Streptomyces collinus Tu 365: one gene and its partner. The protein of the gene in region 1 interacts with the protein of each later gene in a pairwise test. Links are inferred from orthologs where the notes say so. Each region holds a gene or a part of one and is shown in the gene's direction. Other genes may lie near its edges.

The links.
Region 2: the proteins of rlmN (region 1) and ftsZ interact in binary tests that used the Escherichia coli proteins (3 or more experiments, as listed by UniProt). The link is inferred for Streptomyces collinus Tu 365 from one-to-one orthologs.

The regions. Positions count from the first base shown.
Region 1 is NC_021985.1:6,084,076-6,098,420, forward strand. Bases 3,817-6,588 are described here. They hold rlmN (23S rRNA (adenine(2503)-C(2))-methyltransferase RlmN), read left to right. Parts: upstream 3,817-4,535; coding sequence 4,536-5,642; downstream 5,643-6,588. Other genes in these bases: B446_RS39290 (tetratricopeptide repeat protein), read left to right, coding at 3,817-4,323; B446_RS26575 (thiamine ABC transporter substrate-binding protein), read left to right, coding at 5,855-6,588. In the rest of the region: fxsT (FxSxx-COOH system tetratricopeptide repeat protein), read left to right, coding at 1-1,167; B446_RS26560 (hypothetical protein), read left to right, coding at 1,610-1,909; more of B446_RS39290, read left to right, coding at 2,965-3,816; more of B446_RS26575, read left to right, coding at 6,589-6,937; B446_RS26580 (ABC transporter permease), read left to right, coding at 6,979-8,580; B446_RS26585 (ABC transporter ATP-binding protein), read left to right, coding at 8,580-9,602; B446_RS26590 (maleylpyruvate isomerase family mycothiol-dependent enzyme), read left to right, coding at 9,627-10,424; B446_RS26595 (LAETG motif-containing sortase-dependent surface protein), read right to left, coding at 10,980-11,672; B446_RS26600 (LOG family protein), read right to left, coding at 11,836-12,960; B446_RS26605 (VOC family protein), read right to left, coding at 12,999-13,406; B446_RS26610 (hypothetical protein), read right to left, coding at 13,527-14,345.
Region 2 is NC_021985.1:2,527,704-2,542,109, reverse strand. Bases 1,054-3,886 are described here. They hold ftsZ (cell division protein FtsZ), read left to right. Parts: upstream 1,054-1,782; coding sequence 1,783-2,991; downstream 2,992-3,886. Other genes in these bases: B446_RS10860 (YggS family pyridoxal phosphate-dependent enzyme), read left to right, coding at 3,723-3,886; pgeF (peptidoglycan editing factor PgeF), read left to right, coding at 2,988-3,716; B446_RS10875 (cell division protein FtsQ/DivIB), read left to right, coding at 1,054-1,504. In the rest of the region: murG (undecaprenyldiphospho-muramoylpentapeptide beta-N-acetylglucosaminyltransferase), read left to right, coding at 1-683; more of B446_RS10875, read left to right, coding at 710-1,053; more of B446_RS10860, read left to right, coding at 3,887-4,442; B446_RS10855 (cell division protein SepF), read left to right, coding at 4,571-5,212; B446_RS10850 (YggT family protein), read left to right, coding at 5,262-5,549; B446_RS10845 (DivIVA domain-containing protein), read left to right, coding at 5,605-6,783; ileS (isoleucine--tRNA ligase), read right to left, coding at 6,959-10,102; B446_RS40940 (TraR/DksA family transcriptional regulator), read left to right, coding at 10,701-12,326; lspA (signal peptidase II), read left to right, coding at 12,393-13,028; B446_RS10820 (RluA family pseudouridine synthase), read left to right, coding at 13,098-14,042; B446_RS10815 (GNAT family N-acetyltransferase), read left to right, coding at 14,039-14,406. UniProt on the Escherichia coli protein: Essential cell division protein that forms a contractile ring structure (Z ring) at the future cell division site. The regulation of the ring assembly controls the timing and the location of cell division.

The DNA.
Region 1 (14,345 bases):
GCCCAGTTCGAGCAGGTCCTGGGCGACACCCACCCCGACACCCTGGCCAGCCGCAACGACCTCGCCAGCGCCTACGAGTCGGCGGGGGATCTGGGACGAGCCATCCCCCTGCACGAGGTCACCCTCGCCCAGTACGAGCAGGTCCTGGGCGACACCCACCCCCACACCCTGACCAGCCGCAACAACCTCGCCTACGCCTACCGGGCGGTAGGGGATCTGGGACGAGCCATCCCCCTGTACGAGGCCACCCTCGCCCAGCGCGAGCAGGTCCTGGGCGACACCCACCCCCAGACCCTGACCAGCCGCAACAACCTCGCCTACGCCTACCGGGCGGTAGGGGATCTGGGACGAGCCATCCCCCTGTACGAGGCCACCCTCGCCCAGGGCGAGCAGGTCCTGGGCGACACCCACCCCGACACCCTGGCCAGCCGCAACAACCTCGCCAGCGCCTACGAGTCGGCGGGGGATCTGGGACGAGCCATCCCCCTGTACGAGGCCACCCTCGCCCAGTACGAGCAGGTCCTGGGCGACACCCACCCCCACACCCTGGCCAGCCGCAACAACCTCGCTTACGCCTACCGGGCGGCGGGGGATCTGGGACGAGCCATCCCCCTGCACGAGGCCACCCTCGCCCAGTGCGAGCAGGTCCTGGGCGACACCCACCCCCACACCCTGACCAGCCGCAACAACCTCGCCAGCGCCTACCAGGCGGTAGGGGACCTGGGACGAGCCATCCCCCTGCACGAGGCCACCCTCGCCCAGTACGAGCAGGTCCTGGGCGACACCCACCCCCAGACCCTGACCAGCCGCAACAACCTCGCCAGCGCCTACCAGGCGGTAGGGGACCTGGGACGAGCCATCCCCCTGCACGAGGCCACCCTCGCCCAGCGCGAGCAGGTCCTGGGCGACACCCACCCCGACACCCTGACCAGCCGCAACAACCTCGCCAGCGCCTACCGGGCAGTCGGGGACCTGGGACGAGCCATCCCCCTGCACGAGGCCACCCTCGCCCAGTACGAGCAGGTCCTGGGCGACACCCACCCCCACACCCTGACCAGCCGCAACAACCTCGCTCGTGCTCGCCAAGCCGACCAAGCTGTACAGCAAAGGAGTACAGCAACCTCAACGGCCGCAGATGAAGGTCAGCAGCCGTCTACGGCCGATTGACCAGCCCAACAGACCTCAATGGCCGCTCAGCCGATAGTTCGGGACGACGGGGTGGTCGCCAAGGTGCCACTTATACGCTGCCGCCGTAGCGCCGCTCAGGCCGCCGGGGGCACAGCTAGGTTGCCGAGCGCGCCGAAGCTGGGCCGTCTCTGGGTCGTCCGAGGCCGCTCGGCAGTGGCCAATGACGACCAACGACGGCCACCAAGCGCACGTGCCCACCGCCTCTGAGCAGCGAAAACGCAGGTCGCCAAGATCCCCGACAAGACCCAGGGCAAGAAGACATGCCCTTGACTCGCCTATGAGTCGACGTCTGCGTGCACCCGGGCGCACCCCGAAGTGCGCCAAATCTGACTCGTGTTGAGCGACATGTCCCTACTCTGGGGCGCACGGATGCTCGGGGCGCGCTCCGGGGAAAGCCTGTGTGAGACGGGGGACGGCAAGGATGGGGCAGCGCATTGTGCAGGCCGTGTGGCGTCGCGTGGACGAGGCTGGGCGGGCTGAGCTGGAGCGCGCGGTGCGCGAACAAGCCGGCGATCCGGAGGGCCTGGACACAGCGGCAGCGCTCCGGGCGGTCCTGAAGCAGGCGCTGCGGAATTATCCCGAGTCGTCTGAGCAATTGGCCACTCTGGCGCCCGTACCGGCGGCGGGCTCGGTGACCATCTCAACGTCCGGTGAAAAGTCGATCGCCACCCTGCACATCGGGACTGCGATCACCGGGGACGGCCACACGCCGCGCCTATGAGCGGAAACGAGCCCCAGTCCTCGCGAGGAAGCTCGTTTGATGCAAGGGGGAAGGGGTCGATCGCCGCCCAGCACATCGGTATCGCGATTACCGGGGATGTGTTGCCGTCAGAGTCCCCGGACGCGCCGAAGAAGACGGAGGCTGCGCCTGGGACATCCAACCTTCCGGAAGGGGGGTTGTGTCTGGGACGTACGGAGGAGCTGGCCGAGCTGCGGCGGATGTTGACGAGCCAAGGTGAGGGCTCGATCACACAAAGCGGTGCAGTGCACGGCCTGGGCGGAGTCGGTAAGACAGCGCTCGCCCTGCACTACGCCCACCACCACATTCACCTCGGTGACTATTCACTTGTGTGGTGGATCGACGCAATGTCCCCAAACTCCATCGAGCAGTCCTTGGCCACACTCGCCGAGCGATTAGTGCCTGGCTGGGCAGCTGGCGCAGAGTCAGCGTCGCGGGTGGCGTGGGCGTTGCAGTGGCTTACCTGGCACCCAGGCTGGCTGTTGGTGTACGACAACGTCGAGAATCCGCGGGACCTATCCCCGTACACAGGCGCCTTGCACGGCGGGCATCATCTGGCCACCAGCCGCCGCACCACGGGATGGCCTGACCATGCGCCCACCCTGGCGCTGGGCATACTCGGCGCTGATGATGCCACCAACCTGTTGTGCCGACTCGCGTTTAAGGGCGGGAGTACGACAGCGCGGGAGCGGGCCGATGCAGCTGTGCTCGCTGCTGAGCTGGGTTTCCTGCCGTTGGCGTTGAAACAAGCGGGAGCCTACCTCTGCCAAAATCGCGGTATCTCCATCGACGCCTACCGTCGCCGGCTGCAGACGAACATGCGGGAGGCCGCGGACGGCATCGATGCCGAACGCACCGTCGCCCGCGTCTGGCACGTCACCCTAGACGCCTTGAGGAAGGCCGATCCACTCGCAGTGAGCCTGCTCGAAGTGGCTGCGTGGCTGGCGCCAGAGAACATCCCGCACTCTCTGCTCACCCCGTCCGACAGCCCACCACACCAAATCGCTAAGGCAATTGGGACCCTAGCCGCTTACAGCATGGTCACTGATAGCGGTACCACCGTCACCCTCCACCGCCTGGTCCAGACCGTCCTGCGGACAGCAACCCCGCGCCACTGGTGGTCCAAGGCGTGGAGACGCCGCCTCCCGCGAGGACGCGCTCAAGCGGAACGCGCTCTCCTACGCGCCCTTTCCTCGCCGACAAGCCAAGAAACAGCGGATGAGATCAGGTGGGACTCTCTCACACCGCACCTGGTCGCCCTCGCCGCCACCACTCCGGCGGGACACCCCGCCGCCATCCCGCTCGTCAACGCATACAGCATCGCTGCTCACCGTCTCCACCAGCAGAGTCACACTGCTCGCGCCATCCCCTTACTGCTGACCATCGTCGCCCAGCGCAAGCAGTCCCTCGGCGACACCCACCCCCACACTCTGACCAGTCGCAACGACCTCGCCCTCGCCTACCAGGACGCAGGAGACCTCGACCGCGCCATCCCCCTGCTCCAAACCACCCTCGCCCAACGCGAGCGGACCCTAGGCGACGCTGCCTCCGACACCCTGACCAGTCGCAACGACCTTGCCCTCGCCTACCAGGACGCAGGAGACCTCGACCGTGCCATCCCCCTGCTCCAGACCACCCTCGCCGAACGCGAGCACTCCCTCGGTAACGCCCATCCCGACGTGCTGACCAGTCGCAACAACCTTGCCCTCGCCTACCAGGACGCAGGAGACCTCGACCGCGCCATCCCTCTCTTACAGATCGTCCTCGCCCAACGTGAGCACTCTCTCGGTAACGCCCATCCCCATGCGCTGGCCAGCCGCAACGACCTTGCCCTCGCCTACCAGGACTCAGGAGACCTCGACCGCGCCATCCCCCTGCTCCAGACCACCCTCGCCGAACGCGAACGGATTCTCGGCGACACCCATCCCCATGCGCTGGCCAGCCGCAACGACCTTGCCCTCGCCTACCAGGACGCAGGAGACCTCGACCGCGCCATCCCCCTGCTCCAGACCACCCTCGCCGAACGCGAACGGATTCTCGGCGACACCCATCCCCATGCGCTGACCAGCCGCAACAACCTCGCCCTCGCCTACCAGGACGCAGGGCACCTCGACCGCGCCATCCCCCTGCTCCAGACCACCCTCGCCGAACGCGAACGGATTCTCGGCGACACCCACCCCCACACGCTGACCAGCCGCAACAACCTCGCCCTCGCCTACCAGGACGCGGGGCACCTCGACCGCGCCATCCCCCTGTACCAAGCCGCCCTCACCCAGCGTGAGCAGGTCCTGGGCGACGCCCACCCCGACACCGTGGCCAGCCGCAACAACCTCGCCAGCGCCGTAAAGCTGCGACTCTGCGGCAACCAGAGACAGGAACCTCAGCAACCGGCCTAGACCATCAGCCCGCCTCAAACCCAGCCGAACACTCGGCGTGTCCGTTCCCGACCACTCCCTGTCAGAACAGAGCAGAGGTCCATTCACGTGATCGCGAATGGACCTCTGAGGTGCGTACAGCAGCGGAGTGCAGCAGAGGCTATGCCTCTTGCTGGCCGTCCTCGCCCCCGGCTCAGGCCGCCCGACAGATGATCTGCGACACTGATAGAGCCATGCCTATTCCCGGAGAACTCACCTTTGTCGCGCCGCGCGGAGCCAAGAAGCCGCCGCGGCACCTTGCCGATCTCTCGCCTGCCGAGCGCAAGGACGTCGTGGCCGAGATCGGTGAGAAGCCGTTCCGTGCCAAGCAGCTGTCACAGCACTACTTCGCGCGGTACGCGCACGACCCGGAGCAGTGGACCGACATCCCCGCCGGGGCGCGCGGCAAGCTGCAGGAAGCGCTGTTCCCCGAGCTGATGACCGTCGTGCGGCATCTGTCGACCGACCAGGGGACGACCCGCAAGACGCTGTGGCGGCTGTTCGACGGGACGCTGGTCGAGTCCGTGCTGATGCGCTACCCGGACCGGGTCACGATGTGCATCAGCTCGCAGGCCGGGTGCGGGATGAACTGCCCGTTCTGCGCGACCGGACAGGCGGGGCTCGACCGCAACCTGTCGACCGCCGAGATCGTGCACCAGATCGTCGATGGCATGCGCGCGCTGCGCGACGGCGAGGTGCCCGGTGGGCCCGCGCGCCTCTCCAACATCGTCTTCATGGGGATGGGCGAGCCGCTCGCCAACTACAAGCGCGTCGTGACGGCCATCCGGGCCCTCACCGACCCCGCGCCCGACGGGCTCGGCCTCTCGCAGCGCGGGATCACCGTGTCGACGGTCGGGCTCGTGCCGGCCATCCACCGGTTCGCCGACGAGGGCCTCAAGTGCCGGCTCGCGATCTCCCTGCACGCTCCCGACGACGAGCTTCGCGACACCCTCGTCCCCGTGAACACGCGGTGGAAGGTGCGCGAGGTGCTCGACGCCGGGTTCGAGTACGTGGAGAAGTCCGGGCGCCGGCTCTCCATCGAGTACGCCCTGATCCGCGACATCAACGACCAGGCCTGGCGGGGCGACCGGCTGGGCCGGCTGCTCAAGGGCAGGCCGGTGCACGTCAACCTCATTCCGCTGAACCCGACGCCCGGGTCGAAGTGGACCGCCTCGCGGCCCGAGGACGAGAAGGCCTTCGTCGAGGCCATCGCGGCACACGGGGTGCCGGTCACCGTCCGGGACACCCGTGGCCAGGAGATCGACGGTGCCTGTGGTCAGCTCGCCGCCACCGAGCGGTAACCTGACCCGGTCAGTACATCTTCATATTCCGACAGGGGAGCGCCACAGCGCTGAGAGTGCGGCAACCGGGCCGCAGACCCTCTGAACCTCGCCCAGGTCATTCTGGGTAGGAAGTTCGGTCACCACTCAAGCTGTTGCGCCCTGCCCGTGCTCCCCCGCGGAGCCCGGGCAGGGCCGCGTCTCTTCCTGGCCAACCCCCAGGAGGACAACCAGTGCACCACAAGACCTTCGTGGCCGCGGCGGTCGGGCTCGGCCTGGTCGCCATGTCCGCGCTCACCGGCTGCGGGTCGACGGACGCCAAGGGGTCCACGGACTCCAGGACCGTGACCCTGGTCAGCCACGACTCGTGGGCCGTCTCCAAGAACGTGCTCAAGGACTTCGAGAAGCGGTCCGGGTACAAGGTCCGGGTCCTCCCGAACGGCGACGCCGGCCAGGCCGTCAACAAGGCGATCCTGACCAAGGACAACCCGCAGGGCGACGTCTTCTTCGGAGTCGACAACACCCTGCTGTCCCGGGCCCTCGACAACGGCCTCTTCCAGCCCTACGAAGCCAAGGGGCTCGGCACCGTCGGCACGCAGTACCAGCTCGACAAGGCCAAGCACCGCGTCACCCCGATCGACTTCGGCGACATCTGCGTCAACTACGACAAGGCGTACTTCGAAAAGCACCGTCTGCAGCCGCCGCAGACCTTCGCCGACCTGGCCAAGCCCGCGTACAAGAACCTCCTCGTCACCGAGAACGCCGCCACCTCCTCGCCCGGCCTCGGCTTCCTGCTCGGCAGCGCCGCGAGCTACGGCGACCAGGGCTGGCCGGACTACTGGAAGAAGCTCAAGGCCAACGGCGTCAAAGTCGTCGACGGCTGGGAGCAGGCCTACTACCAGGAGTTCTCCGGCTCGTCCGAGGGCAGGAAGGCCGGCGGCGACCGACCGCTCGTCGTGTCCTACGCCTCCTCGCCGCCCGCCGAGGTGATCTACGCCAAGAAGCGCCCCAGCACCGCACCGACCGGCGTGGCGGGCGGCACCTGCTTCCGGCAGATCGAGTTCGCCGGACTGCTGAGCAACGCGCACAACACCAAGGGCGGCAAGGCGCTCGTCGACTTCCTGCTGTCCAAGGAGTTCCAGCAGGACATGCCGCTGAAGATGTTCGTGTACCCGGTGGTGAAGGGCGCGGCCGTACCCGCCGAGTTCACCGAGTACGGCCCGGTCGCCAAGAACCCGGAGACCCTGGCCCCCGGGAAGATCGCCGCCAACCGTGACCAGTGGGTCAAGTCGTGGACCTCACTCGTACTGAAGTAGCCCCCCGCGGCCGTACCAGGAGCGCGGCGCGGCTCGGCCTGATGGCCCTGCCCGTCGCGTTCTTCGCGGTGTTCTTCGCCTGGCCGGTGGCCGCGATCGTCGCGCGCGGACTGAAGGTGGACGGCGTCTGGCAGTTCGGCCGGATGACGGACGTCGTCACCCAGCCGGACATCCGGCACGTCCTGTGGTTCACCACCTGGCAGGCCCTGGCCTCCACCGCGCTCACCCTGCTGCTCGCGCTGCCCGCCGCCTACGTCTTCGCCCGCCTCGACTTCCCCGGCAGACAGCTGCTGCGGGCGGTCGTCACCGTCCCGTTCGTCCTGCCGACCGTCGTCGTCGGCACCGCCTTCCTCGCCCTCGTCGGGCGCGGCGGGCTGCTCGACGAGCTGTGGGGCGTACGCCTCGACACCACGGTGTGGGCGATCCTGCTGGCGCACGTCTTCTTCAACTACGCGGTCGTCGTCCGCACGGTGGGCGGGCTCTGGGCCCAGCTCGACCCGCGGCAGGAACAGGCGGCCCGGATGCTCGGGGCCTCACCCCTGCGCGCCTGGCGGAAGGTCACCCTGCCCGCGCTCGGGCCCGCCGTGGCCGCCGCCGCGCTGATGGTGTTCCTGTTCACCTTCACCTCCTTCGGCGTCGTGCAGATCCTCGGCGGCCCCACCTTCTCCACCCTCGAAGTGGAGATCTACCGGCAGACCTCCGAGGTCTTCGACCTGTCGACGGCCGCCGTCCTCACCCTCGTCCAGTTCGTCGCGGTCGGCGCGATCCTCGTCGTGCACGCCTGGACGGTACGGCGCCGGGAGACCGCGCTGCGCCTGGTGGACGCGGCCTCGACCGCCCGCCGGCCGCGCGGCGGCGGACAGTGGGCGCTGCTCTCCGGGGTCCTCACCACCGTCGTCCTTCTCATCCTGCTGCCGCTCGCCGTGCTGGTCCGGCGCTCCCTCGACGCGCCCGGCCTCGGCTACTACCGGGCGCTGACCGACTCCGACGGCGGCACCTTCCTCGTGGCACCGCTGCACGCCGTGTGGACCTCGCTCCAGTACGCGGCGGCCGCCACCGCCATCGCCGTGCTCGTCGGCGCTCTCGCCGCCGCCGCGCTGACCCGCCGGGACGCGGGGCGGCTGGTACGGGGCTTCGACGCGCTGCTGATGCTGCCGCTCGGCGTCTCCGCCGTGACCGTCGGCTTCGGTTTCCTGATCGCGCTCGACAAGCCGCCGCTGGACCTGCGCCAGTCGTGGATCCTGGTGCCGCTCGCCCAGGCGCTGGTCGGCGCCCCGTTCGTCGTACGGACCATGCTGCCCGTGCTGCGCGCCGTGGACGGGCGGCTCAGGGAGGCGGCAGCCGTGCTCGGCGCCTCGCCCTGGCGGGTGTGGCGGGAGGTCGACCTGCCGCTGGTGCGGCGGGCGCTGCTGGTCGCGGCCGGGTTCGCGTTCGCCGTGTCGCTGGGCGAGTTCGGGGCGACCGTGTTCATCGCCCGGCCCGACAACCCGACCCTACCGGTCGCCGTCGCCCGGCTGCTGAGCCGCCCCGGCGACCTCAACTACGGGCAGGCGATGGCCCTGTCCACGATTCTGATGGTGGTGTGTGCGGCCGCGCTGCTGGTCCTGGAACGGCTGCGCACCGACCGGACGGGGGAGTTCTGATGCTGCTGAGCCTCGACGCCGCGACCGTGCGCTTCGGCGGGCGGCCCGCGCTGGACGCGGTCGACCTCGGCGTCGCCGAGCACGAGGTGGTGTGCGTGCTCGGACCCAGCGGCAGCGGCAAGTCGACCCTGCTACGGGCGGTGGCCGGGCTGCAGCCCCTGGACGGCGGACGGGTGCTGCTCGACGGCCGGGACCAGTCGGGCGTGCCCGCGCACCGCCGGGGGGTCGGGCTGATGTTCCAGGACCACCAGCTCTTCCCGCAGCGGGACGTCGGCGGCAACGTGGCCTTCGGGCTGCGGATGCACGGTGTGGCGAAGGGCGAACGGGAGGCCGAGGTCGGGCAGTTGCTGGACCTGGTCGGGCTTCCGGGGGCGGCTCGGCGGGCGGTGACCGCGCTGTCCGGGGGCGAGCAGCAGCGCGTGGCCCTCGCCCGGGCGCTCGCGCCCCGCCCCCGGCTGCTCATGCTGGACGAACCCCTCGGCCAGCTCGACCGCTCGCTGCGGGAGCGGCTGGTGGTCGAACTCCGCGAGCTGTTCGGCCGGTTGGGCACGACCGTGCTGGCCGTCACGCACGACCAGGGCGAGGCGTTCGCGCTGGCCGACCGGGTCGTGGTGATGCGGGACGGCCGGATCGCCCAGTCCGGGACACCGCTGGAGGTCTGGCAGCGCCCGGCGGACGCGTTCGTGGCCCGTTTCCTCGGCTTCGACAACGTGGTCCCGGCGACGGTCGCGGACACGGCCGCCGTCACCCCCTGGGGCAAGCTGCCCGTGCCCGACGGCTCCGCCGAGGGCGCCCGGCATCTGCTCGTACGGCCCGCCGGGGTACGGCTCGTGGCGGCCGACGAGGGGCTGGCCTGCACGGTGGCCGCCCGCACCTTCAGGGGCACCCACGTGGCCGTACGTCTCCAGCCCCGCGACGGCGGCCCGCGCCTGGAGGCGGCCTGCGCGCTGCGGGACGCTCCGGCGGTGGGGGACGCGGTGGGTGCGCAGTTCGACGTGGCCGAAATCGTCGTGCTCGGATGATCACCGCGGCCTAGGGTGAGGCGCATGACCTTGCTCGCACATGACCGATACTGCGACGAAATCGCCCACCAGGTAACCGAGTTGAGAACGGTCGTGGTCTCCGGCACGGACCTCGCCGCCATCGTGCCGACCTGTCCGGACTGGTCGCTCGAAGACCTCGTGCGTCATATGGGGGGTGCGCTGCGCTGGGTGAACGCCCTGGTGCGCGAGCGGGCGCAGGCGGACATCCCGTTCGACCGGATCCCGCGGTGCGGGGGCCCGGAGGAGCGGGGTGACGCGGCCGCGCTGGCCGCGTGGCTGGGCGAGACCGGCGACCTGGTCGTGGAGGCCCTGCGCGAGGCCGGTCCCGACACCGAGGTGTGGAGCTGGGCCGGCATCCCGACCTCCGGCTTCTGGGCGCGGCGCATGGCCCACGAGATCACCGTGCACCGCGCCGACGCCACGCTCGCCGCCGGGCTGCCCTACGCGGTCGCGCCGGACATCGCCGCCGACGCGCTCGACGAGTGGCTCCAGGTCGTGGAGTGGGTGCAGCGCACCGCGTCCGACCCGTCGGCGGCCGAACTGCGCGGCCCGGGCCGCACCATCCATCTGCACGCCACCGACACCGAGCCGGACCTGAACGCCGAATGGCTCATCGAGCTGGGCGAGAACGGTGTCGCCTGGCGGCGCGGGCACGAGAAGGCCACGGTCGCCCTGCGCGGCGCGCTCACCCCGCTGCTGCTCGCCTTCTACCGGCGTCTGCCGCTGGACGCCCCCGGCCTCGAGGTGCTGGGCGAGCGCGAGGTACTGGAGTTCTGGCTGGAGCGCTCCTCGTTCGGCTGATCCGCGCGACGGGCGCCGCCGGCCTGCGGGCCATCCGCCGTCCGCGGGCCGGCCCCCGGGCGTGCGCGGCCCGTCGTCCGCCGGCCACCTGCCTGCGGGTCGTGCGCCGCCCGCCGACAGCCGGCCGCGCACCGCCCGCGCGCTCCTCGACCACCGGTCTCCGGCTGTCCGCCGGGCGTCGGCCGCCCGCGGGCTGCCTGCCTGTCGTCCGCGGTACCTTGACCGTCTGCCGTCTGCCGTCTGCCGTCTGCCGTCTGCCGTCTGCCGGCCGCGCGCCAGTTGTTCGCTGCCCCGCCGGTCGCCTGCCAGCCGGCCATCGCCTGCCGTCAGTCGACCGCGCTCCGCCCGCTGTGCTCCGTCCGCCGCGCTCCGCGCCGGCTGCACGCCGTCCGCCGCCCCACCAGCCACCCGCCGGTTGCCTGCCCGCCGGCGTCCGCTGCCTCACCGGTTGCCGTCCGCCGCCCGTCCCCCCGGACACACGACCGCGGCCCGTCCCCCGGGTATACGGGGACGGGCCGCGGCCCTGAAGGAGCGGTCGTGTCGTGAGGCGGAGCGTCAGCTGCCGGCCTTGGCTCCACGGCGGCGCATGCCGAAGTAGACCGCGCCACCGCCGACGACGACCAGGGCGCCCGCGACACCGGCGATCAGGCCGGTGTTGGAGTTGGCACCGGTCTCGGCCAGGTTCGAGTCACCGGTCGCCGGCGACGGCGCGTTGCTGGCCGGGGCCGCCGGGGCGGAGCTGGTGCTCTCGGAGGCCGACGGGGTCGGCGTCGAGGCCGGGGTGGACTTCGACGGCTTCGGCTTCGGCGACGGGGAGGCCGGCGCGGTCGGAGTCGAGGACTCCTCCTTCTTGCAGGCCGTGGACTGCGTCACCAGGTTCGGCGTGATGTCGTTGTCGACACGGCCGGCCTTGACGTGGACGCGGTAGGTGGCGTTCGGCTTCCAGGCCTCCTGGAAGGTGACCGTGGTGCCGTCGGCGGAGCCCTTGACCTTCTGCGGCTCGCCGACCTGCTTCGCGTCGGCACCGTTGTTCTCCAGGAACACGGTGATCTCGGCGGGGGTCGCGGAGGCGTCGTAGTCGGTCACGACGATGACGCCCTTGTCGCCGTCGCACTTGGCTTCGGCCTTGAACTCGCTGATGTTGCACGCGAGCGCCTGGCCGGCGACGCCGAGGGCGAGAGCGGCGGTGGCGGAGGCAACACCCAGGATGCGCACGGAACGGCGTGCACTGCGGCGGGTTATGGACAACGTTTGTCCTTTACAGAGTGCAGAACTGCGGGGGGTTTCGAGGGAGTTGAGACACCCGGTCGAGGCGAGGCCCCAACGCCCCCTGGAGTCTCACAGGTTTATAAGCGCTCCATAAGAGGTGTCAATGCATATGCCCGCAGCCACCGTTGACTTTACCTGCTTATTACCCGCAGAGACGTTTCAACGCCTCGGGGGCCTGCTCGATCCGGTCAACGAGGGCGATACGGGATTCCATCGCCCGTCCCGCCGCAAGTGACCGCAGCAGCGGCCAGGCCGGCAACTCCCGCGTCCAGTGACCCTCGTCCACCAGCACCATGGGCGTGGGCTCGCCCCGCGACTCGTAGTAGTTGGGAGTCGCGTTGTCGAAGATCTCCTGTACGGTGCCGGCGGCACCCGGCAGGAACACCACTCCGGCACCCGACCGGGCCAGCAGGCCGTCCTCGCGCACGGAGTTGGCGAAGTACTTGCCGATGTGCGCGGCGAAGGCGTTCGGCGGCTCGTGGCCGTAGAACCAGGTGGGGATGCCCACCGACTCCCCGCCGCCGGGCCAGCGTTCGCGCACCTCGAAGGCGGCTCGCGCCCAGTCGGTGACGGAGGGCCGGAACGAGGGGGACTTGGCGAGGACCAGCAACGCCTCCTCCAGCATGCCGTCCGCGAACGGCGCCGCGTACGCGCCGAGGTTGGCCGCCTCCATCGCGCCCGGTCCGCCGCCGGTGGCGACCGTGAAACCCGCGCGCGTCAACTGCCGTCCGAGACGGGCGGCTCCTGCGTACTCCATGGTGCCGCGGGCCATCGCGTGCCCGCCCATGACACCCACCACCCGTGCGCCGTCCAGGAGTTCGTCCAGGGCGTCGGAGACGGCGTCGTCGTGGATCGCGCGCAGCATCGAGGCGAAGATGTCGCCGTCGCTCCTGGTGCGCTGGAACCAGGCGTAGGCCCGGGCGTCCGGGGTCGCCTCGTAGCCCGCGCCGAGCGAGTCGAACAACTCGTCGGGTGTGTAGGCGAATCCGCGGTACGGGTCGAAGGGGAGCCCCGGGACGGGCGGGAACACCAGGGCCCCGGACGCGCCGACGCGGGAGGCCGCCTCGGGCTCCATCGGGCAGCCGAGGAAGACGGCGCCCGTGGTGTCGACGGTGAGCAGGGTCTCGGTACGGGCCGTCAGATCGACGGCCTGGACCCGGAACCGGGCCAGTGAGCCGTGCGTGGCGACCGCCTCGTCGAACTCGGCGAGCGTTTCTATCTCGCGGTCGTGGGCGGCTCGGTGCGGCTGGGCGGGTGTCGGATGCACCCGCCCATGCTAGGCACCCCGGGTCGAACGGGACGCGCTCAGCCCTGCACGGCGGCCGGGTCCATCCAGACGACCTCCCAGGTGTGGCCGTCGAGGTCGTCGAAGGAGCGGCCGTACATGAAGCCGAGGTCCTGGGTCTTGTCGCCGGCCGAGCCGCCCGCCGCGACCGCCTTCTCGACCAGCTCGTCCACCTTCTCGCGGCTCTCCGCGCTCAGGCAGATCAGCACCTCGCTGGTGCGGGTCGAGTCGGCGATCTCCTTCTTCGTGAACGTGGCGTAGTGCTGCTTGCTGAGCAGCATCGCGATGATCGTGTCGCTGATGGCCACGCAGGCGCACTCGTCGCTGGAGAACTGCGGGTTGATCGCGTAGCCGAGTTCGGTGAAGAACTTCTTCGACGTCTCGACGTCGTCGGTGGCCAGGTTCACGAAGATCATCTGCTGGTACATGGGGTTCCCTCCGGTGGTGCCGTCCGTGTCGTTCGGGTGGGTAGACACCGGCCCGGCGGGAAACTCATCGCCGCGCCGGCGACTTTCTTCCGGGCGCTCGGCGGAAAGTACCCGGGGGCCTCAGCGGGCCGACGGAAGCGCCGCCAGATCGGCGACGGCCACGGTGAGCGGTCCGAAGAGGACGAGCAGCGCGGCCGCGCGCAGCAGGGCGGCCCCGCGCAGCATCGTGGCCGGGGCGCCCAGGCGCAGCAGGGCGGCGGTGGTCTCGGCGCGGCACTGGCGGGCCTCGACGGCCGCCGTCAGCAGCGTCGCCACCGTGCATCCGGTGACCACGAGCGCGCCGAGCGTGGTCAGCGGGCCGAAGGCGGTGGCCGGGCCGTGGGACAGGGCGGTCAGGGCGTAGGCGGCCGAGGTGACCGCGCAGAGCACGCCGAGCGGGCGGCCGATCCGGGTGGCCTCCGCCATGAGCCCACGGCCGGCCAGCAGCCGCAGGGCCCCCGGGCGCGCGGACTGCAGCAGGCGCCCGCACAGGTGGGTCAGGCCGGGCCCGGCGAGGACGAGCCCGAAGGCGGTGAGGGCCCAGCCGGCCAGCACGGCGACGGCGTCGGAGGGCAGGTGGACGAGCGCGGGGACGGTACGGCCCGCGTACGCCTGCACGGTGAGGCCCGCGGCGACGGTCGCGACGCCCCAGGGCAGACCGGCAGGCGCGGTGCGCGGCGCCGGGGGAGGAGCGGGGGCACCTGCCCCGTCCGGGTGGGCCTCCGGGGCGTCGGCCGCTCCGGTTCCCGCGGCGGTTCCGGTCTCCGCACGGCCCACAGGGGCGCCGCCGGCCCGGGCACCCTCCGCGCCACCCGTGCCGTCCCTGCCGTCCGCGCCGTCCGCCCCGCTCGGGCCGGCGGCCGCGTCGCCGGTGGTCCGGTCGCTCTCCGCTCGCCGCGC
Region 2 (14,406 bases), 3.5 Mb from region 1 along the record:
GGTACGCGGCCCGGGTCGCCGTCTCCACGCCGGACAGCAAGCTGCGCGACGCCCGCTACATCGGCATCCCGCTGCGCCGCTCCATCGCCACCCTGGACCGCGCCGCCGTCCGCCCCGAGGCCCGCGCCCGCTTCGGCCTCGACCCCAACCTGCCCACGCTGCTCGTCTCGGGCGGCTCGCAGGGCGCACGGCGCCTCAACGAGGTCGTCCAGCAGGTCGCCCCGTGGCTCCAGCAGGCCGGCATCCAGATCCTCCACGCGGTCGGCCCGAAGAACGAACTGCCGCAGGTGCAGCAGATGCCGGGAATGCCCCCCTACATCCCGGTAAGTTACCTGGACCGGATGGACCTCGCGTACGCCGCGGCCGACATGATGCTCTGCCGCGCGGGCGCGATGACCGTCGCCGAACTCTCCGCCGTGGGTCTCCCGGCCGCCTACGTCCCGCTGCCCATCGGCAACGGCGAACAGCGGCTCAACGCCCAGCCGGTGGTCAAGGCCGGCGGCGGACTCCTGGTCGACGACGCGGAACTCACCCCGGAGTGGGTGCAGCAGACCGTCCTGCCCGTGCTCGCCGATCCGCACCGGCTGTACGAGATGTCCCGCGCCGCGGGCGAGTTCGGCCGCCGGGACGCCGACGAGCTGCTCGTCGGCATGGTGTACGAGGCGATCGCCTCGCGCCGTTAGGACCGTATGACGAAAGGGCTGTGAGCGTGGCCGGACCGACGACCGCCGAGCGCGGTGACCGCCAGCAGGAGTCGTCCGGCCCGCCGCCCGCGCGGTGGTCGGGCACACGCCGCCTCCGCGCCCTCGTCGTCCTGGCCGCCCTGCTGGTGCTTCTCGCGGGCGGCTGCGCCTGGTTGCTGTACGGCTCCTCGTGGCTGCGCCTGGAGCGCGTCTCGGTCTCCGGCACCCGGATGCTGACCCCCGCCGACGTGCGCGAGGCCGCCTCCGTGCCGGTCGGGGCGCCGTTGGTCTCCGTCGACACGGAGGCCGTCGAGGCCCGCCTGCGCCGGAAACTGCCCCGGATCGACACCGTCGACGTCGTCCGTTCCTGGCCGCACGGAATCGGTCTGAAAGTGACCGAACGCACCCCGGTGCTCCTTGTCCGAAAAGCCGGGACGTTCGTGGAAGTCGACGACGACGGTGTCCGGTTCGCCACGGTTTCGCAGGCGCCGAAAGGCGTTCCGGTACTGGAACTGACCGCGTCCCGTTCCGGTTCCGGCGCCGCGAGCTTCCGGCGCTTCGGCACCGACCGGCTGGTGCGCGAGGCCGTGCGGGTCGGCGGCGACCTGCCCGCGGCGGTGGCGCGGCAGACCCGGACCGTCAAAGTCGGCTCCTACGACGACATCTCACTGGAGTTGGGCGACGGGCGCTCGGTCGCGTGGGGCAGCGGCGAGGACGGCCGCGCCAAGGCACGGGCCCTCACAGCACTCATGAAAGCAGTTCCCGGCGCACGGCACTTCGATGTCAGCGTGCCCACCGCCCCTGCGTCATCGGGGAGTTGACGCACATCAGCGCAGGCCAGCACCCTGGTTGGGCACTGCTATGGCTGATCACATAGGGTGAAAAGAAAAACGGGAGGTTCGGCGTGTTCGTTGAACGGGCGCCACTTGTCGACTTAGTGTCCTGTTCAGAAGACTCCAGGGAACAGACACACTGGTAACCCTAAACTTCAAGGTTAGGGTTCGGGTCGGCGTTCGGACCGTCCCATTCGGCATCAGTCGTCCCGGTGCGGGGAACCGCCCCGCGGCGACAACGTAATTCGAGGCGAGAGGCCTTCGACGTGGCAGCACCGCAGAACTACCTCGCAGTCATCAAGGTCATCGGTGTCGGCGGCGGTGGTGTCAATGCCATCAACCGGATGATCGAGGTCGGTCTCAAGGGCGTCGAGTTCATCGCCATCAACACCGACGCACAGGCGCTGTTGATGAGCGACGCCGACGTGAAGCTCGACGTCGGCCGTGAACTCACCCGCGGACTCGGCGCCGGAGCCAACCCGGCCGTCGGCCGCAAGGCGGCCGAGGACCACCGCGAGGAGATCGAGGAGGTCCTCAAGGGGGCCGACATGGTCTTCGTGACGGCCGGTGAAGGCGGCGGCACCGGCACCGGCGGGGCGCCGGTCGTGGCCAACATCGCGCGCTCGCTGGGCGCCCTCACCATCGGCGTGGTCACGCGCCCGTTCACCTTCGAGGGACGGCGCCGCGCGAACCAGGCCGAGGACGGCATCGCCGAGCTGCGCGAGGAGGTCGACACCCTCATCGTCATCCCGAACGACCGGCTGCTGTCCATCTCGGACCGCCAGGTCTCGGTCCTGGACGCCTTCAAGTCGGCCGACCAGGTCCTGCTCTCCGGTGTCCAGGGCATCACCGACCTCATCACCACCCCCGGCCTGATCAACCTCGACTTCGCCGACGTCAAGTCGGTCATGTCCGAGGCCGGTTCCGCCCTCATGGGCATCGGCTCGGCCCGCGGCGACGACCGCGCGGTGGCCGCCGCCGAGATGGCGATCTCCTCGCCGCTGCTGGAGGCGTCCATCGACGGCGCCCGGGGCGTGCTGCTCTCCATCTCCGGCGGTTCGGACCTCGGCCTGTTCGAGATCAACGAGGCGGCCCAGCTGGTCAGCGAGGCGGCCCACCCCGAGGCCAACATCATCTTCGGCGCCGTCATCGACGACGCCCTCGGCGACGAGGTCCGGGTCACCGTGATCGCGGCCGGATTCGACGGCGGCCAGCCGCCGGCCCGCCGGGACAACGTCCTCGGCTCGGCCTCCTCCTCGCCGGCCCCGGCCCGCCGCGAGGAGCCCGCTCCGGCGCGGCAGCCGGAGAGCCGCCCGTCCTTCGGCTCGCTCGGCAGCGTGACGCCGAAGGAGGACCCGGAGCCGGCGCCCGAGCCGGTCGCCGAGATCCCGGTGGCCCCGCCGGTCCCGCCGTCGCCGCGGACCTACTCGGACAGCGCGGCCGAGGAGCTGGACGTGCCGGACTTCCTGAAGTGATAGGACAGCGCGAGAGCGTGAGCGGCGCGCACTTCGCCTTCACCGACCGGTGGGGCGGGGTGAGCGCCGCTCCGTATGAGGAGCTCAACCTCGGCGGGGCGGTCGGCGACGACCCCGGGTCCGTGCGCTCGAACCGGGAACGGGCGGCCGAGGCGCTCGGGCTCGACCCCGGACTCGTCGTCTGGATGAACCAGGTGCACGGCGCCGGCGTGGCCGTCGTGGACGAGCCCTGGGGCGCGCAGCCCGTGCCGGAGGTCGACGCCCTCGTCACCACCCGCCGGGGGCTCGCCCTGGCGGTCCTCACCGCCGACTGCGTACCGGTCCTGCTGGCCGACCCGGTCGCCGGCGTCGTGGCCGCCGCGCACGCCGGGCGGCCCGGCATGATCAAGGGGGTCGTCCCCGCCGCCGTACGGGCCATGACCGAACTCGGCGCCGAGCCGGGCCGGATCGTCGCCCGCACCGGCCCCGCCGTGTGCGGCCGGTGCTACGAGGTGCCGGAGGCGATGCGCGCCGAGGTGGCCGCCGTCGAGCCGGCGGCGCACGCCGAGACGAGCTGGGGCACACCGGCGGTCGACGTGGGCGCCGGCGTGCACGCCCAGCTCGAACGGCTCGGGGTGGACGACCGGGCGCAGTCTCCGGCGTGCACGCTGGAGTCGGGCGACCTCTTCTCCTACCGGCGCGACCGCACCACCGGGCGGCTCGCCGGTTATGTCTGGCTGGACTGATGGGGCATGACGGAACGTAAGGCAGAACTCGCCGCGAATCTGGCGAAAGTGGAGCAGCGCATCGCCGCCGCCTGTGCGGCGGCCGGGCGCGAGCGGGACGAGGTGACCCTGATCGTGGTCACCAAGACGTACCCGGCGAGCGACGTGCGGATCCTGTCGGAGCTCGGTGTGCGTCACGTGGCCGAGAACCGGGACCAGGACGCCGCCCCGAAGGCCGCCGCCTGTGCGGATCTGCCCTTGAAGTGGCACTTTGTCGGACAATTGCAGACCAACAAAGTCCGTTCCGTGGTGGGTTATGCCGATGTGGTGCAGTCCATCGACCGGGACCGGTTGGTGACCGCGCTGTCGAAGGAGGCCGTGCGGACGGGGCGCGAGGTGGGCTGTCTGGTCCAGGTCGCGCTCGACGCGGGCGAGCGCGAGCGGGGCGAGCGCGGAGGCGTCGCGCCCGGCGGGATCGGGGAGTTGGCCCGGCTCGTGGCCGAGGCGCCCGGGCTGCGGCTCGACGGACTGATGACCGTCGCTCCGCTCACCGGGGAATACGCGGGACGCGAACAGGCGGCGTTCGGACGGCTCATGGATTTGTCGACCGACCTGCGCCGGACCCATCCGGCTGCAACCATGGTGTCCGCAGGGATGAGTGCGGACCTCGAACAGGCCGTGGCCGCCGGAGCGACACATGTGCGCGTCGGCACCGCGGTACTCGGAGTCCGACCCAGGCTCGGGTAACGTCGCCAAGAAGTCGGACCACAGCAGAAAATATGGTCAATGTCCGCCCAGGCGGGCGCAACGACCTCGTGGATCGCGGGCACTTGGCAGTCGTCACCCGATCCACCACAGAGCGGAGGACTCAGAGCATGGCCGGCGCGATGCGCAAGATGGCGGTCTACCTCGGCCTCGTGGAGGACGATGGGTACGACGGCCGTGGATTCGACCCCGACGACGACTTCGAGCCCGAGCTGGACCCGGAGCCCGAGCGGGAGCACCGACGGCATGAACCGTCACACCAGTCGCATGGCGCGCACCAGTCCCAAAGGGACGAAGAGGTGCGAATCGTGCAACCGCCCGCGCCGCGCGAGCCGGTGGCCCGAGCGACTGCGCTCGCCGCGGAATCCAGCCGTCCGGCGCGCATCGCGCCCGTGGCATCCATCACACAAGAACGTCAGTCCCTGGAGAAGAACGCGCCGGTGATCATGCCCAAGGTCGTGTCCGAACGAGAGCCGTACCGGATCACCACGCTTCACCCCCGGACCTACAACGAGGCCCGTACCATCGGGGAACACTTCCGTGAGGGCACCCCGGTGATCATGAATCTCACTGAGATGGATGACACAGACGCCAAGCGACTTGTCGACTTTGCGGCCGGTTTGGTGTTTGGTCTTCACGGCAGCATCGAGCGGGTGACGCAGAAGGTGTTCCTGTTGTCGCCTGCTAACGTCGATGTCACGGCGGAGGACAAGGCCCGCATCGCAGAGGGCGGGTTCTTCAACCAGAGCTGAGACGTACCACCGGAGAAGGCACGGAACAGGGGAGAGGGAAAGCCAGACCATGAGCGTGTTCGCGCAGGTGATCTACATCGCGCTGATGGTGTTCCTCGTCGTGCTGATCTTCCGGCTGGTCATGGACTACGTCTTCCAGTTCGCCCGCTCGTGGCAACCCGGCAAGGCGATGGTGGTCATCCTGGAGGCCACCTACACTGTCACCGATCCACCGCTGAAGCTTCTGCGGCGGTTCATCCCGCCGCTGCGTCTCGGGGGCGTGGCGCTCGACCTGTCCTTCTTCGTACTGATGATCATCGTCTGGATCCTCATCTCCGTCGCACAGAGATTCGTGTGATGAGGATGGACGATACGGTCTTGCCGACTGCCGATGACTACGTTGAGGTGAAGAGATGCCGTTGACCCCCGAGGACGTGCGGAACAAGCAGTTCACGACCGTCCGCCTCCGAGAAGGCTATGACGAGGACGAGGTCGATGCCTTCCTCGACGAGGTCGAAGCCGAGCTGACCCGTCTGCTCCGCGAGAACGAGGACCTGCGCGCCAAGCTGGCCGCGGCCACGCGCGCTGCTGCGCAGAACCAGCAGAACATGCGCAAGCCTCCGGAGCAGGACCAGCCGCATCCTCAGCAGCAGGGCATGCGAGGTCCCGGCGCGCCGGTGCCCGCCGGCATATCGGGCCCGCCGCAGCAGCAGATGGGTGGCCCCATGGGTGGCCCGCCCCAGCTGCCGAGCGGTGCCCCGCAGCTGCCTGCCGGCCCCAGCAGCCAGGGCGGCCCGCAGGGTCAGGGTCCGATGGGTCAGGGTCCGATGGGTCAGGGCCCCATGGGCCAGGGTCCGATGGGTCAGGGTCCGATGGGCCAGGGTCCGATGGGTCAGGGCCCCATGGGCGGTCAGCCGCCCATGCAGCAGCAGATGGGTGGCCCGATGGGCGGCCCCATGGGCGGTCCGATGGGCGGCCCCGGTCAGGGTCCCGGTGGCGACAGCGCCGCGCGTGTCCTCTCGCTGGCCCAGCAGACCGCCGACCAGGCGATCGCCGAGGCCCGCTCCGAGGCCAACAAGATCGTCGGTGAGGCCCGCAGCCGCGCCGAGGGTCTGGAGCGTGACGCCCGTGCCAAGGCCGACGCCCTGGAGCGGGACGCGCAGGAGAAGCACCGCGTCGCGATGGGCTCCCTGGAGTCCGCCCGCGCCACGCTGGAGCGCAAGGTCGAGGACCTGCGCGGCTTCGAGCGCGAGTACCGCACGCGTCTGAAGTCGTACCTCGAGTCCCAGCTGCGTCAGCTGGAGACCCAGGCCGACGACTCCCTGGCGCCGCCGCGCACTCCGGCCACCGCGTCCCTGCCGCCGTCCCCGGCGCCCTCGATGGCTCCGGCCGGCGCGAGCGCCCCGTCCTACGGCGGAAACCAGGGAATGGGCGGCCCGTCCGCGCCGTCCGCCCCGTCCTACGGCGGCCAGCAGCAGATGACCCCCGCGATGACCCAGCCCATGGCTCCGGTCCGTCCGCAGGGTCCGTCCCCGATGGGCCAGGCGCCCTCGCCGATGCGCGGGTTCCTGATCGACGAGGACGACAACTGAGTATCGAGCACTAGTACGACAAGGGCGTCGGCAGCGTTCATCGAGGGCGGGGCCCCGGACTTCGGTCCGGGGCCCCGCCCTTTTACGCGTGTTGAGCCGGGTGCGCCGGACATGCGCACCCACGCGAAGGGCCCGGCCCCCCGAGCAGGGGGCCGGGCCCTTCGCGTGGTCCCGCTTACGCCTTGCGCAGCCGGAAGACGAGGGACAGACCCTCGTCGGTGAACGGCTCACCGAAGCCGGCGTCCGCCTCGCCCTGGGCGAAGTCGGTCGCCAGGACCTCCTCGGCGATCAGCCCGCTGTGCTCGGCCAGGGCCGCGACGACCGCCGGGTCCGTGGAGGTCCAGCGCAGGGCGATCCGGTCGGCGACGTCCAGGCCGCTGTTCTTGCGGGCCTCCTGGATCAGCCGGATCGCGTCACGGGCCAGGCCCGCCTGCCGCAGCTCCTCGGTGATCTCCAGGTCCAGCGCCACGGTGGCACCGGAGTCGGAGGCCACCGACCAGCCCTCGCGCGGGGTCTCCGTGATGATCACCTCGTCGGGGGCGAGGGCGACCGTCTCGCCGTCGACCTCCACCGACGCCGTGCCCTCGCGCAGCGCCAGCGACAGCGCGGCGGCGTCGGCGGCGGCGACGGCCTTGGCCACGTCCTGCACCCGCTTGCCGAACCGCTTGCCCAGCGCGCGGAAGTTGGCCTTGGCGGTGGTGTCCACCAGCGAGCCGCCGACCTCGGACAGCGAGGCCAGGGAGGAGACGTTCAGCTCCTCGGTGATCTGGGCGTGCAGCTCCCGGTCCAGGGCCTCGAAGCCGGTCGCGGCGATCAGCGCCCGGGACAGCGGCTGGCGGGTCTTGACGCCCGACTCCGCGCGCGTGGCACGGCCCAGCTCCACCAGCCGGCGGACCAGGACCATCTGCTTCGACAGCTCCGGGTCGATGGCGGAGAGGTCCGCCTCCGGCCAGGGGGCCAGGTGCACGGACTCCGGGGCGCCCGGCGTCACCGGCACGACCAGGTCCTGCCACACCCGCTCGGTGATGAACGGGGTGATCGGGGCCATGAGCTTGGTGACCGTCTCCAGCACCTCGTGCAGCGTGCGCAGCGCGGCCTTGTCGCCTTGCCAGAAACGGCGGCGCGAACGGCGGACGTACCAGTTGGACAGGTCGTCGACGAACGCGGACAGCAGCTTGCCGGCGCGCTGGGTGTCGTACGCCTCCAGGGCCTGGGTCACCTGGTCGGTGAGCGCGTGCAGCTCGGACAGCAGCCAGCGGTCGATCAGCGGGCGCTCGGCCGGGGCCGGGTCCGCCGCTGACGGCGCCCAGTCCGACGTACGGGCGTACAGGGCCTGGAAGGCCACCGTGTTCCAGTACGTCAGCAGGGTCTTGCGGACGACCTCCTGGATGGTGCCGTGACCGACCCGGCGGGCCGCCCACGGGGAGCCGCCGGCCGCCATGAACCAGCGCACCGCGTCCGCGCCGTGCTGGTCCATCAGCGGGATCGGCTGCAGGATGTTGCCCAGGTGCTTGGACATCTTGCGGCCGTCCTCGGCGAGGATGTGGCCGAGGCAGACGACGTTCTCGTACGACGACCGGTCGAACACCAGGGTGCCGACGGCCATCAGCGTGTAGAACCAGCCGCGGGTCTGGTCGATCGCCTCGGAGATGAACTGGGCCGGGTAGCGGCTCTCGAACAGCTCCTTGTTCTTGTACGGGTAACCCCACTGGGCGAACGGCATCGAACCCGAGTCGTACCAGGCGTCGATGACCTCGGGAACCCGTACGGCGGTCTTCCCGCAGCCGTCGTGACGGCAGGCGAAGGTGACCTCGTCGATGTAGGGGCGGTGCGGGTCGAGGCCCGACTGGTCGGTGCCGGTCAGCTCGGTCAGCTCCGCGCGGGAGCCGACACAGGTGAGGTGGTCGTCCTCGCAGCGCCAGATCGGCAGCGGGGTGCCCCAGTAGCGGTTGCGGGAGAGCGCCCAGTCGATGTTGTTGTTCAGCCAGTCGCCGTAACGGCCGTGCTTGACCGTGTCCGGGAACCAGTTGGTCTTCTCGTTCTCCTGAATCAGGCGGTCCTTGATCGCCGTCGTCCGGATGTACCAGGAGGGCTGCGCGTAGTACAGCAGGGCGGTGTGGCAGCGCCAGCAGTGCGGGTAGCTGTGCTCGTACGGCAGGTGCCGGAAGAGCAGGCCGCGCTGCTTGAGGTCCTCGGTGAGCTGCTCGTCGGCCTTCTTGAAGAAGACGCCGCCGACCAGCGGCAGGTCCTCCTCGAAGGTGCCGTCGGGGCGGACCGGGTTCACCACGGGCAGGCCGTAGGAGCGGCAGACCTTGAGGTCGTCCTCACCGAAGGCGGGGGACTGGTGGACCAGACCCGTGCCGTCCTCGGTGGTGACGTAGTCGGCGTTCACCACGTAGTGGGCGGGCGCCGGGAACTCGACCAGCTCGAAGGGGCGCCGGTAGGTCCAGCGCTCCATCTCGGCGCCGGTGAAGGACTGCCCGGTGGTCTCCCAGCCCTCACCGAGCGCCTTGGCGACGAGCGGCTCGGCGACGACGACCTTCTCCTCGCCGTCGGTCGCGACGACGTAGGTGACCCCGGGGTGCGCGGCGACCGCCGTGTTGGACACCAGGGTCCACGGGGTCGTCGTCCACACCAGGAGCGCGGCCTCACCGGCGAGCGGGCCCGAGGTGAGCGGGAAGCGGACGTACACGGACGGGTCCACGACCGTCTCGTAGCCCTGGGCGAGCTCGTGGTCGGACAGGCCGGTGCCGCAGCGCGGGCACCACGGGGCGACGCGGTGGTCCTGGACCAGCAGGCCCTTGCCGAAGATCTCCTTCAGTGACCACCAGACCGACTCCACGTACTCGGGGTCCATGGTGCGGTAGGCGTCGTCCAGGTCGACCCAGTACCCCATGCGGGTGGTCAGCTCGGCGAAGGCGTCGGTGTGCCGGGTCACGGACTCGCGGCACTTGGCGTTGAACTCGGCGATGCCGTACGCCTCGATGTCCTGCTTGCCGGAGAAGCCCAGCTCCTTCTCCACCGCCAGCTCCACGGGCAGGCCGTGGCAGTCCCAGCCGGCCTTGCGGCCCACGTGGTAGCCGCGCATGGTGCGGAAGCGGGGGAAGACGTCCTTGAAGACGCGTGCCTCGATGTGGTGGGCGCCGGGCATGCCGTTGGCGGTGGGCGGCCCTTCGTAGAACACCCACTCCGGGCGGCCCTCGGACTGCTCCAGGCTCTTGGCGAAGATCTTCTGGTCGCGCCAGAAGTCGAGCACCGCGTGCTCAAGCGCGGGCAGGTCGACCTGGGCGGGCACCTGGCGGTACGTCGGCGCTGTCATCTGCGAGCATCCTCCAACGGACTTGCTGCCTTCCGTCGGAGGGACGAGAGCCTTCAATCGTCTACGCCGTGTGCGGCGCGCTCCCGCGGTACCACCCTCCTTGGCCCCTCGGCGTGCCGTACGCGCCGCTGGGCCCCCTCATTGGGGTCGCGAGCCGGTTCTACTCGCCGCGGGTCTTCACGGCTTTCTTCCGGCGGCTCCGGGGTGATCTTCACGTCGCGCTCGCCCCCGGGCTCACACCGTCCCCGGGTCGCTCTGGGCTGCGTACGTCGCTACTCGTCCCCATCCACGCTTTTCGCTCCGCCCAGTGTACGGCGCCGCGCGGACAGCGGCCGACCGCTTTTCGCGGCCCGCGCGGGCGTCCGGCCGGAGCGGGCCGGGTGACCCGGATGGCGCCGGGCGCGGCGACCGGCGTCGCGGCCGGGCGGACCTGCCGGATTACCCGGCGGGGAGCGGGGCACAACGGATGCAGGTCCGCTGCGCGGGGGGTGCGGGCGGGCGAATCGGGCGGTGTGCCCCGTTGCCGCGGGACTCAAGTCGATTTATCGTCCCAGCACGATTCGCGTGCAAGATCACAATATGTGAAGGGGCCGCGGCCATGGTGGCGAAGAAGACCGCCGTACAGCAGCCGGCGACCGGCCGCTCCCGGGGTGCGGACGCCCCCGGTACGGCCGCGTCCCCGGGCGGGCGCAAGCGGACCGGCCACGGGAAGGGCACGCACGCGGACGACGCCACGGCGGGCCGCGCCGAGCCGCTGCGGACGGTCCGGGGACCGGCTGGCAAGTCCTCCGGCGCAGGGCCGGGCACCGCCCCGGGTGGGGCGCCCCCCGGGGAGGAAAGCGGCCGGAAGCGGGGTAGTACTGCCGGGGCCGGGAAGAAGACTGCGGTCGAGGGGGCCGCGAAGACCGGCCCGACCGGCAGGGGGCCGGGCGGGAGAACGGCGGAGAAGCCGACGGACAAGCGGGCGGGGACGGCCGAGCGGGCGGCGGCCGGGGAACCGGCGACGGCCACGCCCGCATCGAAGAGGACGACGGCTGAGAAGGCGGCGCACGGCAGGACGGCCACCGGTAGGACGACGGCCGGTAAGGCGGCGGGGAAGGCGACGGACGGCAGGGCGGGCACCGGAACGGCGGGGACCGGGACGGCGACGGCGGGGAAGGCGGCGCAGGGCAAGGCGGGCACCGGAACGGCGGCGCACGGCGGGGTGGCCTCCGGGAAGTCGGGGACCGAGACGGCTGCGGAAGGCAAGGCGGGCTCGGGGAAGACGGCGGCCAAGACGGCGACGGCGAAGAAGGCGACGGGTGTGGGGTCGGCGGCCAAGAAGGCGGCGGCGAAGAAGGCGGGCGCCGAGGAGGTGGCCACCGGTGTGGCGGGCGCCGAGGAGGCGGTCCCCGGAGGAGCGGTCACCGGGGAGGCGGCGGCCGCCGAGGGGACGAGTCCTTCGGCCGCTCCGAAGCCGGCCGCCCGGAGGACGGCGGCGGCCAGGACGGCCGCGAGGAAGACGGCGGCCGAGAAGGCCGAGGGGGCGGCCGGGGGAGAGGCGAAGGCCGCCGGGAGGGCGGGCACCGGGAAGACGGCGGCCTCGAAGAGGACGGCCGCGCAGAGGACGGCCACCGGGAAGGCGGGCGGCGAGAAGGACGGCACCGGGAAAGCGGTCGCCGGGGAAGCCTCCGCGGGGGCGGCCCGGAAGAGCACGGCCAAGAAAGCGGGCGCGGCGCGGGCCGCGAAGCAGACGGGAGCCACGACAGTGGTTGCGAAGAAGACTCCTGGCACGGCCACGGCGGAGCAGGGCGCCGTTCCCAAGGCACGGCTCGCCGCGGTGGAGCCGGGCGAGCTGGCGGTGCGTCCCGGCGAGGACCCCTGGACCCCGGAGGAGGTCACCGAGGCCCGGGCCGAGCTCCAGTCCGAGGTGGAGCGGCTGCGGAACGAGATCAGCACCTCCGAGGCGTCCCTCGTGGGCCTGATGCGGGACTCCGGCGACGGCGCGGGCGACGACCAGGCCGACACCGGCACCAAGAACATCACGCGCGAGCACGAGATGGCGCTGGCCGCCAACGCGCGCGAGATGCTGACGCAGAACGAGCACGCCCTGGAACGGCTCGACGCGGGCACCTACGGCCTGTGCGAGAACTGCGGCAACCCGATCGGCAAGGCCCGCATGCAGGCCTTCCCCAGGGCCACACTCTGCGTCGAGTGCAAGCAGAAGCAGGAACGCCGCTCCTGAGCACCGGGGTCCGCCGGACCGTGCCGTAGTCTCGTCTCAGTCAGGCACCTAGGTTGAGGGACTCACGTGGCAGAGGCGGAGCGCATCATCGGTACGCCGGACACCCCGGACGACGGCGGCGAGCGGGCGGCGGCCGCCGGGACGCCCGACGGTCCGGGCGCGTCCGGACCGTCCGGCGCGGGCGAGCCGGCGGCGCCGGCAGGGCGGCGGACCGGACGCGGGCGCAGGATCGCCGTGCTGTTCGCGGTGGCCGCTTTCGCCTATGCCCTCGACCTGATCAGCAAGCTGCTCGTGGTCGCGAAGCTGGAGCACCGCGAGCCGATCCGGCTGGTCGGCGACCTGCTGGAGCTGCACGCCATCCGCAACCCCGGCGCGGCCTTCGGCTTCGGCGCGGCCTTCACGGTGATCTTCACCCTGATCGCGGCCGCCGTGATCGTCGTGATCATCCGCCTGGCGCGCAAGCTCTACAGCTTCCCCTGGGCGATCGCGCTCGGCCTGCTGCTCGGTGGCGCGCTCGGCAACCTCACCGACCGCGTCTTCCGGGCGCCCGGGATCTTCGAGGGCGAGGTCGTGGACTTCATCGCGCCCAAGGGCTTCGCGGTGTTCAACCTGGCCGACTCGGCGATCGTCTGCGGCGGCATCCTGATCGTGCTGCTGTCCTTCCGCGGCCTGGACCCGGACGGCACCGTCCACAAGGACTGAGCCCCGGGTCGTACCCGGTTGTCCACAGGCTCGTGCGGGGCCGTCGCGGCCGTCCGGCATACTCGACGGGTGAGCACGATTCCCGAGATCCGTACCCTGCCCGTGCCCGACGGCCTGGAGGGCGAGCGCGTCGACGCCGCCATCTCCCGCATGTTCGGCTTCTCCCGCACCAAGGCGGCGGACCTGGCCGCGGCCGGCAAGGTCCAGGTCGACGGGGCGGTGGTCGGCAAGTCGGAGCGGGTGCACGGAGGCGCCTGGCTCGAGGTCGAGATGCCGCAGGCGCCCGCGCCCGTGCAGGTGGTCGCCGAGCCGGTCGAGGGCATGGAGATCGTGCACGACGACGACGACGTGGTCGTGATCGTCAAGCCGGTCGGCGTGGCCGCGCACCCCTCGCCGGGCTGGAGCGGCCCGACCGTCATCGGCGGCCTCGCCGCCGCCGGGTACCGGATCTCCACCTCGGGCGCCGCCGAGCGCCAGGGCATCGTGCACCGCCTGGACGTCGGCACCTCCGGCCTGATGGTGGTCGCCAAGTCGGAGCGGGCGTACACCTCGCTCAAGCGCCAGTTCAAGGAGCGCACGGTCGACAAGCGCTACCACACCCTCGTCCAGGGCCACCCGGACCCGACGAGCGGCACGATCGACGCCCCCATCGGCCGGCACCCGCACCACGACTACAAGTGGGCGGTCACGGCCGAGGGCAAGCCCTCGGTGACCCACTACGACCTCATCGAGGCCTTCCGCTCCGCCTCCCTGCTCGACGTGAAGCTGGAGACCGGCCGCACCCACCAGATCCGCGTCCACATGTCCGCCCACCGCCACCCCTGCGTGGGCGACCTCACCTACGGCGCCGACCCGACCCTCGCCAAGCGGCTGCGCCTGTCCCGCCAGTGGCTGCACGCCGTCCGGCTCGGCTTCGAGCACCCGGGCGACGGCCAGTGGGTGGAGTTCGGGAGCGACTACCCGGAGGACCTGAGCAAGGCCCTCGACCAGGTACGCGAGGAGACCTACGCGTGAGCGCGCCCGTCACCGTCCGGATCGCCGAGGACCCCGCCGACCGCGAGGCCTGCTTCGCGATCCGCAAGGAGGTGTTCGTCGCCGAGCAGGGCGTCCCGCAGGACATCGAGTACGACGCGTACGACGCCGTCGCCGTCCATGTCCTCGCGGTCCGCGAGGACGGCGAGCCGCTCGGCACCGGGCGCCTGCTGTTCGGCGAGGTGGCCGCCGCCAAGACCGGCGGGGACGCGTCGGTGGGCTCGCTGGGGCGGCTCGCCGTCGCCGGCGCGGCCCGCGGGCTGGGCATCGGCGTGGCCCTGGTGCGGGCCATCGAGGAGGCGGCCCGCGCGCACGGCCTGACCGCGGTGGACCTGCACGCGCAGAC